Regions from separate parts of the Undibacterium sp. FW305-107 genome, predicted to be linked through region 2. Evidence: riboswitches for the same ligand, from Rfam matches in the RefSeq annotation. Region 2 holds a riboswitch; the other holds the start of a gene.

Region 1 (9,973 bases), on a different contig from region 2:
GGCAAGACCCTGGTCAGCGCTGCTCTGCTGCATGCGATGCAGGCGCAAGGTTTGCAAAGCGTTGGCATGAAGCCGATAGCCGCTGGGGCAGAAATGCGTGACGGTGTCTTGCACAATGAAGATGTAGACACGCTGGTGGCAGCATCCAGCGTCAAGGCAGAGCTGGCTCTGGTATGCCCTTACCTGATGCAGACACCGGCAGCACCGCATATCGTGGCTGAACTGGAGCATGTAAATATAGCACTGCCGCATATCGTCAACAGCTATCAACAGTTGCGTGAACTGGCAGATGCAGTGATAGTGGAAGGTGTAGGCGGTTTTTGCGTACCCCTGAATGCGCAAGTGACGACGGCAGACATGGCGCAAGCCCTGGATTTGCCAGTGATACTGGTAGTCGGCATGCGCCTGGGTTGCATCAATCATGCATTGCTGACGGTTGAAGCCATCGCCGCGCGAGGCCTGAAGCTGGCAGGCTGGGTTGCCAATACCGTTGATGTCAACATGCTGTACCCGCAAGAAAATATTACCGCCCTGCGTGAGCGCATAGCAGCACCCATGCTGGGGCATATTCCCCGTTTGAATGTTCCTGATCACGAGAAGGCAAAAGTCGCCGCCTCGCATCTGGATTTGAGTCAATTGAAGTAAAAGGAAACAAAGATGCAAGCTACTGATACGACTTTGCAAGCCATGCAATTCCAGCCACCGGTCAAGAAGATAGAAGCCGAGACCTGGCCCGTGGATGAAGTACTGGCCCTGTTTGATTTGCCCTTCAATGACTTGATGTTCCGGGCGCAAACTGCACACCGCGCCAACTTCCCTGACGGTGATGTGGAGCTGGCGACACTCTTGTCCATCAAGACTGGTGGTTGCGAAGAAGATTGTGGCTATTGCCCGCAAGCTGCGCGTTATGACACCGGTGTTGAAGCCAAAAAATTGCTGGATGTACGTGAAGTACTGGACGCTGCCAAAGCCGCCCGCGAAAACGGCGCAACCCGTTTTTGCATGGGTGCAGCATGGCGTTCACCTAAAGACCGCGACATGGAAAAAGTCGAAACCATGGTGCGCGAAGTCAAAGCCATGGGTCTGGAAACATGTGCGACTCTGGGAATGCTCAAGGAAGAACAGGCTCAGCGTCTGAAAGATGCGGGTCTGGATTACTACAACCACAATCTCGATACTGCACCTGAGTTTTACAGCAACGTGATTTCCACCCGCGATTACCAGGACAGGCTGGACACTCTTGGTCATGTACGCAGTGCGGGTCTCAAAGTCTGTTGCGGTGGCATCGTAGGCATGGGTGAATCACGCCGTCAGCGCGCCGGTTTGATCGCACAACTGGCGAACCTTAATCCTTATCCTGAATCCGTGCCTGTCAATCATCTGGTGCAAGTGGAAGGCACGCCTTTGCATGGCCTGGACCCGCTTGATCCGCTGGAATTTGTACGTACTATCGCTGTCGCCCGCATCACCATGCCCAAGGCGCGTGTGCGTCTGTCTGCTGGCCGTCGCCAGATGGGTGAAGCAGTGCAAGCCATGTGCTTTTTGGCTGGCGCGAATTCGATTTTCTACGGCGATAAATTGCTGACTACAGCTAATCCTGAAGCGCAGGATGATCGTGTTTTGCTCGACAAACTGGGCTTGAAGACGCGTGGCAAAGTAGAAGCGAAGGCTGGTAGTTGTGGTTGATTAAAACCGTAAGTCTTCAGCACTTAGCTCATTGAGCACAAAGACAAAAGATGGAGACACAGAGAAAGGCAAAGCCTTTTTCTGATGAAAAATCGTAGTCAATTATCGTAGATACATCCACCCAAAAGGTTAGAGACATGTTTACCAAAATCCTTATCGCCAACCGTGGCGAAATTGCTTGCCGTGTTGCTGCTACCGCACGCCGCATGGGCATCAAGACTGTCGCTGTGTATTCCGAAGCCGATGCTAATGCCAAGCATGTCGCGGTTTGTGATGAGGCAGTATTGATAGGCCCTGCTGCTGCCAAAGAAAGTTATCTGCGTGCCGACAAGATCATACAAGTCGCATTGGCGACGGGGGCGCAGGCGATACATCCGGGTTATGGCTTTTTGTCAGAAAACAGTGAATTTGCTGAAGCCTGCGCCAAAAATGGCATCGCCTTCATAGGCCCGCCAGCATCGGCAATTGAAGCCATGGGCAGCAAATCTGCGGCGAAATCCCTGATGGAGAAAGCCAACGTGCCGCTGGTGCCGGGCTACCATGGTGATAATCAGGATGCCGATTTTTTGCATACCGAGGCTGACCGTATCGGTTACCCGGTCTTGCTCAAAGCCAGTGCCGGTGGTGGTGGCAAGGGCATGCGTGTCATCGAGAAGTCTGCTGACTTCAAGGATGCGCTGGCATCCTGCAAACGTGAAGCCATCAACTCCTTTGGTGACGATAAAGTGCTGGCAGAAAAATACCTGCAAAGACCACGTCATATAGAAATCCAGGTGTTTGCTGATACCCACGGCAATTGCGTCTACCTGTTTGAGCGCGATTGCTCGGTGCAGCGCCGCCATCAAAAAGTGTTGGAAGAAGCACCAGCTCCAGGCATGACAGCAGAACGCCGCGCCGCCATGGGCGAGGCTGCCGTGGCTGCTGCAAAAGCAGTTGGTTATGTTGGTGCCGGTACGGTGGAATTCATCGCCAACCAGGATGGTTCTTTCTACTTCATGGAAATGAATACCCGTCTGCAGGTTGAGCATCCAGTGACAGAAATGATTACCGGTACTGATCTGGTGGAATGGCAATTGCGTGTAGCTGCCGGTGAAAAATTGCCGCTGCAACAAAGCGAATTACAGATCCATGGTCACGCCATAGAAGCACGCGTGTATGCAGAAAATCCTGAAAAAGGATTCCTGCCATCGATAGGTACTTTGCGCCATGCACGTACTCCCGTTGCAGTGAATTTTGAACTTGGTGGCGCGACTGATCCGGCGGCTTTCCGTATCGATAGCGGCGTACGTGAAGGCGACACGATTTCGCCTTTCTATGACCCCATGATCGCCAAGATGATAGTCTGGGGCAAGGACAGGAAAGAAGCATTGGCGCGCATGGCGCAGGCATTGGCGCAATACCAGATCGTTGGCCTGCACAGCAATATCGCCTTCCTGTCGCGTCTGGTGACCAGCACGGCTTTTTCTGGTGCTGATCTGGATACTGGTCTGATAGAACGCAATCAGGCAGAACTATTCCCTGCACCGGTAGCCGCGAACCTGACAACGCTGGCACTGGCGGTTGTCTCTCTGTTGAATTCAGAAAAATCAGCAAGTGGTAGTAGTGACCCTTGGCAATCCAGCCACGGCTGGCGCATGAACGGCCTCATGCAACGCAGCCTGCAATTCACAGAAGAAGAGCAGGCGCATGAAGTGCAAGTGACTTACCTTGCAGATGGCTGGCAAGTGCAGGCCGGTGCAGCGACAGCGCAAGTCAAACTGGCACTGGCCGATGAAAATGATATCGTCATCAAGATTGCAGAACAGACTGTGGCGGCTACCGTAGTGCGTGATGGCGAACATTTCCACGTCTTCAGCCAGGGTAGACACACTGACCTGCATTACATCGATGCGCTGGCACATGCCGGTGAAGCCGAGGCTGAAACTGGCCGCCTGACTGCACCCATGCCAGGCAAGATCGTTGCCGTGCTCGTCAACAAGGCGCAGGAAGTGAAGAAGGGCGATGCCCTGCTGATCATGGAAGCCATGAAGATGGAACATACGATTTCTGCACCGCATGATGGCGTCATTGATGAAGTCTTGTATGCGATTGGCGATCAGGTGACTGAAGGGGCGCAGTTGCTGGCTTTCCAGCAGTAAATTTTTGCCTGAAGCTTGTCCCGTAAAGCCAGCACTGTTGTGCTGGCTTTACTTTTTTTATCACCAGATCATTTAAGTAAAACAGATACGCCAGCAAATCACCCCGCTGTGTTACTTGTACAATTCGACAAGCAAGTCCATGATGAATACCTGAACAGAAAATTGTTCCAGCGATTTTTCATTACCTTGCCCAGACTTTGGAATCACCATGACCGCACTCTCCATCAACATCAACAAAATCGCCCTGCTGCGTAATTCACGTGGCCGTAATTATCCTGATGTGCAAGCCTTTGCTGCCCGCTGCCTGGACTTGGGGGCACGCGGCATTACCCTGCATCCGCGTCAGGATCAAAGGCATGCGCGTTATTCTGATGTGGAAACCCTGGGCGTGTTATGCCAGGCGCGTGGTGTGGAATTGAATGTGGAAGGTTATCCTGCGCCAGACTTCCTGGACGTCGTGAAGCGCAACAAACCTGCGCAATGCACGCTGGTGCCCGATGCGCCTGATCAGCTGACTTCTGACCACGGCTGGGATTTACGCAAGGACGCTGACTTTTTACGCCCTGTGCTGGCTGACCTCAGGGCGCTGGGCATACGCAGCAGTTTGTTTATTGATTACGACAATCAGGACATGCATCTGGCCAAAGAGCTGGGGGCAGACCGTGTCGAGTTATATACCGAACCCTATGCCGAGCATTTTGGCACGGTAAAGGGAGAAGAGATTTTCCAGGGTTTTGTTGCTGCCGCCAAACGCGCCCAGGATGCCGGGCTGGGGGTGAATGCCGGGCATGATCTGAACCTGGATAACCTGGCAAAATTCCTGACCATACCCGACATACTGGAAGTCTCCATAGGCCATGCAGTGATCGTCGAATGCCTGGAGCAGGGTATTGTTGAGGTGCTCGCAAAATACGCAAAAATCTGCCAGTCGTGCTAATTTTTATATTTTTTGCAAGAAAAAATGAAAAGCAAAAAAATGTTAACTTTTTCCTTGTTACTTGCAATTTCATGAACTACATTGGGGTAACGGTGCTTCGCATGAGGCACTGTGGTTGATGTACCGCCCTATGGATGAGGATTCATTCATAGGAATTTTCATCAGCGTTGTTTAAAGGCAAACCACCCGAAAGCGTGGGACGCAAAACTATAGGGCCCTCGCCAAACGCGGCACGGCAGCCAGGTACCGTAATCCGCATAGGCGGTTTTTCGTTAAGAGGTAGGTCGCTCATGAACAGCATTTCTACGGCGCTTCCCGGCGCTTCTAAAAAAATTCTGATTAGTGTATTTGGTTTGTCTGAGTATGAATTGCGTCTGGTACGCAGTGTGCTCAGCTTGACCATGGCTAGCGGACGCAAGCATTCCTATGCGCTGTTCGATGCCGGTCAGGCTGCTGACCCTGATATCGTCATACTCGACCCGGATAATAGCCAGGCCAGAGCGGCTTTGCAGGAACTTATAGCAACACGCAATATTCCTGAACCTGCCACGGTATTCATCTCCAATGCAGGGCAGGCGAAGCCAGGCAAATATCATTTATTGCATCCTCTGGTGCCGACCAAGATGCTGGCCTTGCTGGATCAGGTAGCAGATGAACTGGAAAAAGTTTGGCCAGCGGCATCTCCCGTCAGTACAGCAGTTGCTCAGAAGGCAGAAATGGACAAAGCAGCTATTGTGCAGCCTCTGCTGCAAAAGAATTTCCCGGCATCGGTCTTACAGACCGGTCACCGTGCTTTGATCGTGGATGACAGTCCTACTGCGAGAATCAAGATCGACCTTGAATTGCGCTCCATGAAGATCGCTTCCGACTGTGCAGAAACAGGTGAGCAAGCCCTGCAGATGCTGGAGAAAAAAACTTACGACATCATCTTCCTTGACATCGTCATGCCAGGCGCAGATGGCTATGAGATTTGCAAGATCATACGCCGTCATCCACAAACCAAACGTACTCCTGTCGTCATGTTAACCAGCAAGTCTTCTCCCTTTGATCGCATACGTGGTTCTTTGTCTGGTTGCAGTAGCTACCTGACCAAACCCGTAGAGCACCTGAAGTTCCGCGCAGTGGTGGAAAAGAGTCTCAGTGGCGGTGACGCCAGTCTGGGTCTGGACAAGGGGCATGGTCTGGCCATGGGAACCTGACACGAAGCCAAAGTCTGCATTTTTACCTCAGCCCTGAGGATCAGGGCGTTTCATCTACACATCTCGGGAGTACATCATGGGCATGAAAAAAGCACTCGTTGTTGACGATTCCACCACTGAACTGGCCAACATCAAAAGCATATTGACTGATGCCGGTTATGTGGTGGTCACCGCATCCAGTGGCAAGGATACTCTGGAAAAAGCCAAGGCTGAAAAACCCTCGATTATTTTCCTCGACATCGTCATGCCAGAGATGGACGGTTATGAAGCTTGCCGCAGCCTGACGCAAGACCCGGCAACCAAGGACATCCCCATCATTTTTGTCAGCAGCAAATCACAAAAAGCCGACAAGATCTGGGGTCAGTTGCAAGGTGCCAAAGGTTATGTCGCCAAGCCATATACCGCTGACCAGATTATTGATCAGCTCAAAATAGCTGCCTGATTTTTAATTGAGTCAAACCAAACCAGGGAGCTGTCATGAGCCAGTTCACTTCCAGCGATGCCGGGCAGTCTAAAGATTGGCTGCCACCCAGCGTTGCTCTGGAGCGCTTCACTCCGCCAGGTGATTTGCTGTGGAGCGATGTGGCACCGCTAGTTGAAAGAAAACGCTATGGCTACCGCGTAGGTTCACTGAATTTGCTGATCAGGGCTGAGGTGGGGAGTGAAGTGATACGGCCACAGGCGCTTGCTCCCTTGCCTGGTGCTGCCGCATTTCTGCTGGGCCTGATCAATTTGCGCGGCAACCTGGTTCCCATCTTTGATCTGGGGCTGGTACTCAGTGGCCGCAGGTCTGAAGTCACTGCATCGAAATTGTTTTTGATACTGGACAAGGCAGAAAATGCTGTTGGCATGCTGATAGACAGTTATCCGCAACCGCTGACGGAATTGCGCACCATCACACAAATGCCGCAACTGCCAGCAACACTGGAAGCCCACGTACCAGCGGCCTTCGTCAAGGATGACAAGGTCTGGCTGGACTTCAATCATGAAAGTTTTTTTGAAAAACTCAGCCGTAGTGCTTAAAGCATAGAGCATAAAACTTTAAGCTAAATCTGGTTGAACCCCTTCTGTTGATTTGATCAAGCAGTCTTTGTTGATGTTTTTCTTGTGGAGAGCAAAATGAAATTACGTACTCCGAATATTGGTATCCGGCTCAGTCTGGGATTTACAGCGGTGTTATTGCTGTTGGCGGTAACGGCCTGGCTGGCGATGTCCAACCTCAAGAGCATCAATGATGGTACCCACCGTATTGTGGACGGCAGTTATCCCAAGGTTGTGCTGGCGTACAAGATGCTGGGTAACGTTAATGCCAATGCACGGTCCATGCGTAATATGCTGCTCCTGAATGATCAATCGGCAGTTGAAAAAGAACAGCAATTGATTTTGTCACGCAGACAGAATCAGGAAGAAAATATCGCCAATTTCGAAAAACTGATCGCCAGCGATGAAGAAAAAGGCATCTTCCAGACCGCGACAGAAGCACGTACCAAATACGGTGCATCGCAAAGGGAATTCATGCGACTGGCAACAGAAGGTAAAAAGACGGAAGCGACTGCCTGGCTGCTGGGTAATCTGCAAGCCGATCAGGAAAAATGGTTTTCTTCCATGGATAGCCTGATTGATTACCAAACCAAACTGGTGAACAGGGACGGTTCCGCAGCCGACAGCACTTATCTGAATGCAAAAAATGTGCTGGCCGTAGTGGCTGCGCTTTCCATCTTGCTGGCAGCCGGTGTTGCTTACTGGATGACGCGCAGCATCACCAAACCGGTATCGCATCTGATCGGCGTTATGCAGAAATTGACGCAGGGCGATGCCACCGTCAGGGCGCGTAGTAATCACCCTGATGAAATCGGCAAGCTGTCACGCCAGTTTGACAAGATGGTGGATGAACGTGAAGCCAGCCGCAAATCCATCGAAGATGAAAATGAAAAACTTAATGAATCTGTGCTGGTCTTGTTGCAGGCAGTGGCGCAACTGGCGAGCAGGGATCTGACAGTGAAAGTACCCGTGTCCGCTGATGTGACCGGCGCAGTATCCGACGCCTTGAACATGCTGACCAGTGAAACTGCCAAAGTACTGCGTGATGTAAGTAATATTTCTGCCGACGTGACGGAGGCAACGCTGAAAGTGAAAGCCCAGTCTGACAACGTGATGGCAGCTGCGGCGGAAGAAAGGCTGGAAGTGGAACATACGACTTTGTCACTGTCGAATGCCTCTGAAGAAATGCGTAATATTGCTGACCTGGCTCAAACCTGCAACCGCGCCGCTGATAATGCAATACGCTCGACAAGGCTGGCGATGGATACGGTAAACAGCACAGTGGGTGGTATTAACAGTACCCGCGACATCATACGCGAAACAGAAAAACGGATTAAACGCCTGGGTGAACGTTCGCAAGAAATTTCCGGCGTGGTCGGCCTGATTAATGCGATCGCCGAACGTACTCACATCCTGGCCTTGAATGCGAGTATGCATGCGGCGTCTGCCGGTGAAGCCGGCCGTGGTTTTGCGGTGGTTGCGGATGAGGTGCAAAGGCTGGCAGAAAATGCGCGTCAGGCGACGCTGCAAATTTCTGGCCTGGTCAATAATATTCAACTGGAAACTTCAGATACGGTCAACACCATGAACTCGGCAATTGCTCAGGTGGTAGAAGGCAGTCGCCTGGCAGAACAGGCTGGTCTGCAAATGCAGGCAACCCAGAATGCGACTTCTGAACTGGTGGAATCGGTACAGCAAATTGCCATCAAATCCCACGGCCAGGCCAAGGCCAGTCAGGAGTTGCTGGACAGAGCGATACAGATCAAGAAAACCAATCAGGAAACCAGCTTGCAGCTTGATGAACAATCTGCGCAAACCACCAATCTGGTGGAATATGCAAGGATGCTTTTGTCTACTGTGCGCGTCTTCAAACTGGCGGCCTGACATTACCACTCAAAACCTGCGCAAGGCTTTGCGCAGGTTTCTCTCTTTCCAACTTACCCATCTGAGGCAGTATGGAACAGCTAGAAAACCATGCTACAGATTTCAGCCATGTCGTCCTCGGTGCTCTGGATGAGGTATTCAATGCGCTGGAAACAGACGCCACCCATTCTACTGATGTTGCCGTAGTCACCCGCGCACTGGCTTGTTATATAGAGCAATTGCGTCGTATACGCGCAGCAGCCAGTGCGGCTGACATGCCCGGTTTGCACTGGGTGTGTGCGCTGATAGAACGCAACCTGATCAGCCTGTATAACCAGAACCGCCGCCTCAGTGATGAAGAGTATCACTTGCTCAGTGAATGGCCGGATTTGCTGGCCAGCCATGCCCTCAATCATGGCGATAAAAATATAGAAACCCTGATAGATCATCTATCGACAGCCAGCTGGCCCCTGCCTTTGAGTCCTGGTGATTCTGGAGAATTGCGGCAGTTACTCAATACTGATCCGCTGACACCTGCAACTGAAGTAGAAGAGCCGCCTCCCTTGTTTCTGGTACCTGCCACGTCAGCGGCAATCGAGGATGAAGCAGAGCATCAGGTCGATGTGCAGGCCGAAGATGAACAAAGCCCGTCAGAAGTTACTCAGCAAGAAATACCTCAGGCCCCAGATCAGCAAGCAATCTCAGCATTGCATGAAGTTCTTGATGCCCTGATCATGACGCTGGCAGCAGATGAGCATTTTGGTCAGGGCGGTGCAACAGATGCGCTAACCCTGCAATCTTATGCGGCGCAGCTACTGGCATTCTCCAGTTATGCCACACAGCTCAACATGCATGCCGTGGCTGATGCCTGTCATGCCTTTGCCGATGTGCTCTGCCTGAGATCAGCGAGCGAAGATGTGCTTGCTGAACCCGAGCTGAGCGCATTACAGCGCTTCCCGCTCATGCTGATGGACAGCATAGCTGATGCAGAAAATCCTGAAGCAGCGGCGAACTTGCTGGATGTGGTTTATGACCCAGCATGGAACAGACTGGAACCGGTCAGCGGGGCACACTACACTGAGCTAGAAGAAAACGAGCAAAGTGATCAA
Region 2 (9,973 bases):
TACGCGTCGGTAACCTGACGATGACCAACCACCCCATCCACATTCATGGCCATGAATTTACCGTGACTGGTACCGACGGTGGCCCTGTGCCCAGAACCGCACGGTGGCCTGAGGTGACGACGGACATCGCCGTGGGCCAGATGCGGCAGATGGAATTTGTCGCCGATGAAGAAGGTGACTGGTCCTTCCATTGCCACAAGAGCCATCACACCATGAATGCCATGGGCCATAGTGTGCCGTCGATGATAGGTGTTGATCATAAAGACGTGGCTGACAAGATCAACAAACTCATTCCCGCTTATATGACCATGGGTGACAAGGGCATGGCAGATATGGGGACGATGGAAATGCCGCTACCCGACAACACCATCCCCATGATGACAGGCGAGGGGCCATTTGGCGGGCTGGAAATGGGCGGCATGTTCAGCGTCGTCAAAGTGCGCAAGGACCAGAAACCGGGTGATTATAAAGACCCCGGCTGGTTCCGGCATCCCAAAGGCACGGTGGCGTATGAATATACCGGGCCGGTGGCAGATGCACCGCGCCCGCCTGCCGATCCACATGCCGGGATGGGGCATGGCGCGCGTGCTGTGCCGGAAGTTGAAGTGCAGGTGCGCAAGCCGCAAGGTCATAGCGGACATTAAGTTTCGCAAGCAAGAATGGGTAGTATCAGTAAGCCTGATTCCCCCATTCTTGCATTGGCTTTCTTATTTCGCCGTTACTGTCACTGGCATATTCACAGTTGCCGTCCTGCCGGTATTGTCAGTGGCTGTGATTTTCAGTGTATAGCTGCCTTTCACAGGATTACTCCAGCTTGCGATGATATTCGTGCCACTCATGCTGAAGTTTAATCCCAGCGGCGCACCGCTAATCGAAATAGATAGCGAAGTTGCGCCAGGCGCTGTGATACTGATGGTGCCCGTCAAGGCCTTGCCTGCCACACCCGTCATGGCAGGAGCATTGATACTCAGGCCAGATGCTGCGATGCTGATGTTGAATATCGCCTGGTTGCTCAAGCCAGTCTTGCTGTCTTTGACGATGACTGTGACGATATACTTGCCGACCAGTGGGCTGGCCCAGGTGACAGTACCAGCCTGGCTGATGCTCATGCCGGATGGCGCACCACTAAGGCTGTAAATCACTGCATTGGCTGAACTGGCATTTACATTGAACGACAAGGGGCTGCCGGCTATGCCATTGATCGTGTTGGCAGTGACTACAGGCGGCACAGGTGCTGTAATCGTCACAGTATATGTACCCTTGCCACTCTGGCCTGTTGCTGCATCCAGCGCAGTCACAATCACGATATATGTGCCCGCAACAGGTGCGGCCCAGGTGACTGTACCCGCGCTGCTGATAGCCATGCCTGATGGATTGCCGCTCAGGCTGTAAGACAATGCATTGCTTGCCGTTGCTGACACGGTAAAGCTCAGTGCAGTACCAGTCTGGCCACTGATGCTTGCAGAGGTCACGGTTGGTGCTGGCGTGACGATTGTGCCACTGATGGTACCGCTGAGTATGCTGAGAAAATTACTGACATTCGGCGTACCCAAGCCAGTCAACTGATCATGCCCGGACTTGGCTGTGCAACTGGTACAACTGCCATTGCTGCCTTTGACTACATCGGCAAATACACTGGCGTAGCTGCCAGGTACGGTGGCGATTTTGTTGTACAGCATGGCATGTGGTGCACCCAACACAGCTTTGCCTGCTTGTACCAGCGTCGCATTGGCAACAGCGATGATGCCTGCCCATTGCGGCGTGGCCAGGCTGGTACCACCGGCACTGACCCAGCTCACTGTGCTGCTGCCGGGTGTCATGATCGCTACATATTGACCAGTATTCGGATCAGAATTCATGGATACATCGGCCACTGTCCGGCGTGCAGGGGCGCCCATGCCTGGCACTGTCGTATTTTGATAGGCGGGGGTGGCTGTATAAGCGCTGACGCCACCACCGGTATTTGACCAGGCAACTTCAGTTCTGCTGCCGCCTGAATAACTCAGGCTGGTCCCGCCTACAGCCACCACATTGGGTGATACTGCAGGCCATTCAACCGCCGGACCATTGTCGCCGGACGCTGCGAGATAAGTCATTTTTGCAGTGGTGAATGTATTTTCCACGCCTGCAGTCCAGCTACCTTCAGCAGCACCAAAACTCATCGATACCACACCTGGCCCCATGGCATTCGCCAGCCTGATGCCGCCCACCATGTTGCTCATGGAAGAATCTGCCGCTTCGATCAGGATAATACGGGCCAGCGGTGCGGTCGCATGTGCCCACTGCACATCGAGTGCAATTTCTGTCGCCCAGCCAGAATCATAGGCCGGTGCAGTACTGTTCATGCTGCCAGCACTGGTGCTATACACCACAGAAAATTCACAGCTTGTGGCAGATGCTGCAGATAAAGGTAAGACGGTACCTGAAGCGATATTTTTTACAGCGCATGCAGGCAGGCCAAATTTTTGATTGAAGGCATTCAGTTCTGCCACGATGTTGGGGTCATGCTTTGCATTGACGATATAAATTGTCTGACCCGCGCCCAGCAGGGCAGCTTGTGCCGCCGTCAAGTTGCTCATGCTTGCGGGCAGTGCTGGCAAACCATACGCGGCACGTATTTGTGCCGGAGTATAAGTGGATACCACGCCAGTACCAGCTGATGGCAACACATCAATCTGGCCCGCCGCAATGGGTGGTGGTGCCAACTGCGGGCGAGGCAATGAGCGTATTGCGGATACTGTCAACCCACGACCACGCACGCCTTGCCATTCGCGCGGTATGGCTTGCATTGCAGCAGGCACGCGGGCTGATCTGCTGCCATCCATGACATCAATATCGGCAGGCGCATCAAGCAGGACTGGTGCGAGGTGAAATGTGGGCTGGGTGTGTTGAATCGCCACGTCTGGCGGGAGTACGGGTACGGCGATTTCCAATGTGGTCGTGCCTGTAGCGACCTCTGCTGGCGGTAAGGTAATGGCAGCATTGCTGATCTGGGGGCTATCGCCACCACAAGCTGTAAGAAGACTTGCCGTGAAAAGTAGACTCAGCCATGTAAGTAACTTAAGTGGCCTGAGCAACCTGAAAAATATTCTTTTTTTGATGATCACGTATGCACTCCGATATCAGCAGAGGGCGGTGATTCGGCAGTAAATGAAATGCCCAGGCGATCAAATGCTTTAGCAATAACATTACCGGCAACCCCGCTGCCATGGCGCATATGCGCTGTAGGCCGGTGGCTTTGCGTCGCCGTTTTTCAACGGGTTTGCCCTCAAGTTTTGGAAACAGAAAATTACAAATTCAGAGTATGAATTTTTCGATTCAAAAGGAAGCAGAAAAATGTCAAGGATTGTTGAAATCGTGTAGCTAAAACAAGCTTCGATCTTGCTTTGATAACAGAAAATGAAGATTGTTGTTTTACTGGCTTTTGAATAAGACAAAAGTGTTAATTTGTAAAATCATTTCCCATGTTGTTTTCGCCATGGCAGCATCTGCGAACTTTTAATCGGTTGATTATCTTTTCGAATTGAACACAATAAAATACTTATGAAACTTTCTCCACGCATCTCCCACGCCACAATTCTGATTTGCCTGACACTTGCTTGTGCAAGCTCACAAGCGGCAAAAATCAGCCTGGATGACTGTGATTTGATTACTGCAAAACCCCTGCGTGCAGATTTCAAGGACTGGCTGGCAAAAAATCGCAAACTGGCTGCCGATGGCAATGTTGAAGCACAAACCTACGTCGCCGCAGAAGCAAGTAATCGCCTGGCCTGTCTCGAAGAAAAAATCACTGAAAAATCAGGATGGTCAGTGACGATGACAAGTGGTGACGGCAGCAGCGAAACCACGTCCAATCCTGGCATACCAAATATCAAAAAAAATGCAGATGCCTATGCGGCATTGAAAGATGCTGTCAAATATAGCCATCAGGCCGGTGCGAATGACCCTGCCTATCGAGGTATATCGGCACAACTGGTGTTGCGTTATCAAACGGTCTTGCCAGAAGCACTGGAAACTGCCTATGAAGATGTGGCTGGTGCCAATCAGCTCGAATGTGTACTCAAGCGCAAATTCGGCAAACGGGATGCACAGTATGCCTGTGCATCGCACAGGACTACCTTGGCACAATTGACGACTAAAGTATCAGCTGAGCGCCGTGCTTTCCTTGATCAAAAAGCAATGCAGTGGGCAGCGGATTTCCCGGTTAAATAAGTTGCCGCAAGATATGTTTACATCAGTTTTACATTAGGCTCGCCATGCCTGGCTGTGTTGGCTAACGTACAGACCCGAAAGGACATGCAGAAGTAAATTGAACTGGGAAGTCAACAGATATGCTTTACGAACGTTATAGTACTGTAAGCGCTGTATTGCTTCTTTGGTTAACGTAATGGAAATGGAGTACGCAATGATAAACATGACATGTAAAAGAGTATTGCTGGCGACCGCAGCCTGTGCATCACTCTTCATGACCGCACAGACTCAGGCACAAGATGTGGGTGTCTCTTTGCAATTTGGGCAACCGGGATTTTATGGTCGTGTTGACGTTGGTAATTTCCCTCAACCTCAGGTGATTTATCGTGAGCCACGCATCGTAGAAAGAGTGAGGGTAGTTGAACCTCCCTTGTATCTGGTGGTGCCGCCAGGCCATAGAAATAAATGGGAAAAGCATTGCTATCGCTACAATGCCTGCGGTCGTCCGGTGTATTTTGTCCAGGAAAACTGGTACAACACTCAGGTAGTGCCGCGTTATCGCGATGGTTATTACCGTGACCACGATTACAGGCATGATGCTTATCGACGTGACGATAATCGCCGTAATGACTATCGTAGAGATGACAGGGGTAATGACGATCACGGGCGCCATGGACACGGACGCGGCAGGGAACATCCTGAGCATTGATTTGACATTAGCTGACGCCAGCTAACATTAACATTAAATGCTGACAGGTTTCACTAACAAGGGCTGCATTGCAGCCCTTGTTTTATTGTGCATCTGCACTCTCCATTTTCGCTTTCCACGCCTGAATTGCCAACGACCAGAAAGCGGAAATATCGGTGATTGTTGATGGTAAGGTCAATCCCAGGAATTGTGCAGCCGGTAGCAAGGCTTCACGTAGTACATCATTATCACCACGATCAAATGCGAGGGCTCCAGTTTGCTTCGACAGCTTTTCACCATCTGCATTGGTGACGACTGGCACATGCAAATAAGAAGGGGTGGGCAAGCCCAGCAATTCTTGCAGATAGATTTGCCGTGCAGTTGAATCGATCAGATCTGCGCCGCGCACCACGTGCGTGATACCTTGTGCGGCATCGTCGACCACTACTGCCAACTGATAAGCCCAAAAGCCATCGGCACGCTTCAATACAAAGTCCCCGACCTCGGTCGCAAGGTTTTGTTGCTGCATGCCAGCCAGCCGGTCTGCAAAGGTATAGATTTGATCCGGCACGCGCAAACGCCAGGCACGGGCAATTTTGCCCGCTGCCAGACCGTGACGGCAAGTGCCCGGATAAATCTGGCTGGCTGTTTCACCCAGGCGCAGGCGCGAATCAGCGATTTCCTTGCGTGAGCATGCGCAGGGATAGAGATTGTCACCTAGCTGGTTCAAGGCAGCTTCGTACAGATGCTGGCGCTTGCTTTGCCAACTGATATCGCCATCCCAGACCATGCCAGAGCGTTCCAATGAGTTGATGATATGCTGGTCTGCGCCTTTGACATTGCGGTCAAAATCCAGGTCTTCCATGCGCAGCAGCCATAGCCCGTCATGGGCTTTGGCATCAAGATAGCTGGCCATGGCGGCCACCAGCGAACCCATATGCAAGGGGCCGGTCGGCGAAGGGGCGAAACGTCCTATGTATTTTTGCGTCATCTGTTTTGTTGGCGTGGATGTTCTTCAGTTACCTATCAACATGCGTTGCACGACAGGGTCTTGCAACTTCTGTAAAAACCACAACAAGGCCTTGCCCTTGTTGGCATTACGCCAGACCAGGCGATTATCTTCTGGCGGGCGGTGGGCGCTGGTCTTCTTTTCTATCAGCGCACCGCTGCGCAAATGTGGCAATGCAAGGCGACGTGGCAAGTGCCCGCAACCCAGGCCGGCCAGTTGTGCCGCCAGCTTGGCGTGCATGGTGGGCACGGTCAGGGTATCTTGCCCGCTCAGCAAGCCTGCCGTCATTGATGGCAGGGTCAGGCCAGTGTCACCAATGGCAATTGCCCTGTGGGCCTGCAAAATAGCCGGAGTCAGCGGTTCTTCTGCCTGCGCCAGCGGGTGTTGTGGTGCTACGGCAAACACCCATTCCACACTGCCCAGCAAACGAGTCTGAAATTCACCCTGCATGCGTATGGCATCCGGCCCGTAATAGGCAGCGCCTATGGCAAGGTCGGCGCGGCCAGATACCATGGTTTCCCAGACACCCGACAAAATCTCCTGGCTGATACGGATACGCGTGCCACACGCCTGTTGTTCAAATTCCTTGATCAAGGGGATGATATCGTCGAATTGTATGATGCCATCAATGACGATGCGTAGCTCTGCCTCCCAACCGCTGGCGGCACGTTTCACGCGGTTTTCAAGCTCCTGTGCGGCATTCAGCAAATGCCTGCCCTGCATCAATAACTCTTCCCCGGCAATAGTCAGCTTGGCCCTGTGGCCACGCCTGTCATATAGCAGCACATCCAGGTCTTCTTCCAGCTTGCGTATGCTGTAAGTGATGGCTGAGGGCACTTTATCCAGGGCCGCTGCAGCCGCCGCAAAGCTGCCCTTGCGGTCTATGGCATCGAGGATTTGCAGGGCTTCAAGGGTCAGGTTCACGATTGTTCAAATAATTTGAATGAGTTGTATGAAATTCTACCCTTATGTCAAAGAATTTGCATGTATATAGTGTGTACATCGCCTGAACACACTCTTCAGGAAATTTGAAAGGGACTTATATGATTACGCTCAGACCATCACAAGAACGCGGCCACGCCGAGCACGGCTGGCTGAAATCACATCACAGCTTTTCATTTGCAGAATATTACGATCCGCAGCATATGGGTTTTGGCCCACTGCGTGTGATTAATGACGACTGGATCGCTCCTGCGATGGGTTTTGGTACGCATCCTCACCAGAACATGGAAATTATTACTTACGTGCTCGAAGGTGCGATTGCGCACAAAGACAGCATGGGTAATGGCAGTACGATACGTCCAGGTAATGTGCAGTATATGAGTGCAGGTACTGGTGTGCGTCATTCGGAATTCAATCCGGCCAATAACGAGCACACACGTTTGCTGCAAATCTGGATACAGCCAGACCAACTGGGTGGTGAACCTTTGTACGGCGAGAAAGAATTCAGCCGTGAAGAAAAACAGGGTCGCTTGCGTTTGGTAGTTTCTGGCGATGGTGCCGATGGCTCCATCAAGATCCGCCAGAACGCACGTCTGCAAATCGGCTTGTTTGATGCAGAACAAAAGCAGGAAGTAGCACTGGCAAAGGATCGCCTGACCTATGTCCACGTAGCGCGTGGTGAATTGCAGGTAAATGGTATGTCCCTCAAAGAGGGTGATGCCGTGATGATGTCAGCCGAAGAAAAACTCGTGCTGGAGCAGGGCAAACAGGCAGAAGTACTGGTATTTGATCTGCCGCATTAAGTTGTAAAGACAGGCAAATTACTGATGCAAAACGCGTCAGTGATTTGTCTTTTTGCGTAAAAACTCAACATCCACACTGGAGTAAAACATGTCTAAAGTCGCGATTATTTATCATTCAGGTTATGGCCACACCACCAAGGCCGCAGAAGCAGTACACGCAGGTGCCGCCGCTGCAGGTGCTGATGCCGAACTCATCAAGATTGACGCCGAAGGCAATATCACCGACGCCCAATGGGAAACCCTGGCCGCAGCTGATGCCATCGTCTTTGGTTCCCCAACTTATATGGGATCAGTGTCCTGGCAATTCAAAAAATTCGCCGATGCTTCTTCCAAGCCCTGGTATAGCCAGGTCTGGAAAGACAAGATCGCCGCGGGTTTCACCAATTCTGCCTCCATGAATGGCGACAAATTATCTACTCTGCATTATCTGTTTACGCTATCACAACAGCACTCCATGATCTGGGTAGGCACAGGCCTGATGCCAGCTAACAGCAAGGCCGCGCAACGCAATGACATCAACTACATCGCCAGCTTCAGCGGCCTGATGACACAATCCCCATCCGATTCTTCACCAGAAGAAGGCCCGCTGCCAGGTGATCTGGAAACGGCGAAATTGTTTGGTAAACGGATTGCGGAAGTGGCTAAGAAGTTTCAGTGAGTTGAATTAGTGCAGAAGTAAAAAGACCCGCCATATTGATTGGCGGGTTTTTCTATGATGTTACAGAACTGTAGTGAGTCAATAACTTTAGAAATATGAATGTAGGTCGTATTGACGTTGTTTTTGACTTTTGCAGTTCCCATGTGTCGACGCCGTTTGTGCAGTACAGAAAATGGATCAAGAAATGCCCGTGTTTGAGCGTAGCGAGTTTCGGGCATTTCCCATTTTTGTACTGCACAAACGGGAACCCCCTTCAGGGGGCAACGACGCCTGGGTCGCTTTCTTTGGCATACCTTTCTTGGCGACGCAAGAAAGGTATGTAGCTGTCGGGCTACCCCCTACCTGCAATCGTAAATAATGTATGCAGGTATTTGAAAATCAGATAAGCAAAACAATTCGAATCTGAAATTAATGTAGCGAACAGTATGCCACGAACGCCACTGGATTCCAGCTAAAAGCACGCTGGAGCGCCAGCCCGGTGGAATGACGACTTTGAGAGTGCTATAAGTCGAGCAATACACTATTGCATAAGCAATCCAAATAACGGCATCTTTATAACAGAAACGTAGCATAAATCCCCTACAGCTTCTCCTTCAAAAACTGCAATAAACGCGGCGCCAGATATCCAGAATCAGTCCCCGGTACCTTGATAGGCTCAGACGCCCAATAATGCCCCGCATTTTTTAACACAACAGAACTCACTGAAAATCCCGCCTGATTCAAGGCATGCATGAAGGCCATCGACTGTCCTTCAGGATCAACAAACTTGTCCTTCGCTCCCCAGCTCAACAAAAACTGCGTTTGATTATTTTCGCGTGTCACATAAGACAGTGGTGATGCTTCAAAATAGATTTTTCTATTATCGATCAGACTGCTACCCAGAAAGCCTTGGGCAATATTATTGTCAGGGTAGTAGCGATTCGAATGTTCCCATTTCGCAGTCAAATCATAACTGCCATAAATACCTACACACACCTTGACCTTGGTAGTGGGATTCATGCCGTCCGAGAACGGTTGCTGATCACCAGCCAGTGCGACAATAGTGGCTAGCTGCGCCCCTGCAGAATCACCCATTAGGCCCATGCGCTCAGGATCAAGCTGGTAAGTCGCCGCTTGCTGCCGCAAGAATTGCACCGCAGCGCGCACGTCATGCACGGCGGCAGGATAGAGGTTGGTTTTATCTTTCACCAGGCGATAATTGACGGCAAATACCGCATAGCCATTTTTCGCCAGATACGGCCCCCAATGCTTATACAGGCTGGCATCAGCAAAACGCCAGTCACCACCGTGGACGGCAATCAGCACGGGATATTTGTCATTTCCCTTGGGGCGATATAAATCACCAGTCAGCGCTTCATCATCTGTACGTTGATAGACGATGCCGTGCTGTACTTCATATCCTGCATCTGGCATGGCTGCATGTGTAGCACCAGCAAACAATAAGCTCAGGCCGAGAAAGAATTGAACAGGTTTGCTGATGTAATTTATCAGGCGATACCACGGTGACAGGACGCTAATCAGCTTGCTAAGGAGGTCGTGCGAGCGACCTGGTAGATTGGAAATTTTCATTTCTGATTCCATACAATTTGAAGAGTTTTATATTGGGACATGATGATGTACGGAATCAGTATGCCGCGCCGCCATGAACAGATGGCCGACAGTGTGACCAAGCCTGATTTTGC

Evidence for each region. A riboswitch is a leader RNA that binds a small molecule or an ion and turns the genes downstream of it on or off. The one in region 2 is predicted to bind cyclic di-GMP.
Region 1: it holds a riboswitch for cyclic di-GMP, as region 2 does, so the genes downstream of both, AC3WQT_RS26075 (response regulator) here and AC3WQT_RS21820 (putative Ig domain-containing protein) in region 2, are expected to answer to the same signal.

The regions. Positions count from the first base shown of each region.
Region 1 covers NZ_JBYTAV010000015.1:41,277-51,249, forward strand. Annotated here, with positions in the region: gene bioD (dethiobiotin synthase) at 1-645, shown strand, start outside; gene bioB (biotin synthase BioB) at 658-1,686, shown strand; gene AC3WQT_RS26065 (acetyl/propionyl/methylcrotonyl-CoA carboxylase subunit alpha) at 1,824-3,824, shown strand; gene AC3WQT_RS26070 (pyridoxine 5'-phosphate synthase) at 4,033-4,761, shown strand; cyclic di-GMP riboswitch class I at 4,928-5,012, shown strand; gene AC3WQT_RS26075 (response regulator) at 5,052-5,960, shown strand; gene AC3WQT_RS26080 (response regulator) at 6,037-6,402, shown strand; gene AC3WQT_RS26085 (chemotaxis protein CheW) at 6,438-6,983, shown strand; gene AC3WQT_RS26090 (methyl-accepting chemotaxis protein) at 7,080-8,885, shown strand; gene AC3WQT_RS26095 (hybrid sensor histidine kinase/response regulator) at 8,957-9,973, shown strand, end outside.
Region 2 covers NZ_JBYTAV010000010.1:153,555-163,527, forward strand. Annotated here, with positions in the region: gene AC3WQT_RS21815 (multicopper oxidase family protein) at 1-644, shown strand, start outside; gene AC3WQT_RS21820 (putative Ig domain-containing protein) at 708-3,107, opposite strand; cyclic di-GMP riboswitch class I at 3,191-3,277, opposite strand; gene AC3WQT_RS21825 (hypothetical protein) at 3,544-4,212, shown strand; gene AC3WQT_RS21830 (hypothetical protein) at 4,406-4,900, shown strand; gene gluQRS (tRNA glutamyl-Q(34) synthetase GluQRS) at 4,983-5,870, opposite strand; gene AC3WQT_RS21840 (LysR family transcriptional regulator) at 5,895-6,812, opposite strand; gene AC3WQT_RS21845 (pirin family protein) at 6,932-7,633, shown strand; gene AC3WQT_RS21850 (flavodoxin family protein) at 7,722-8,291, shown strand; gene AC3WQT_RS21855 (alpha/beta hydrolase fold domain-containing protein) at 8,871-9,860, opposite strand.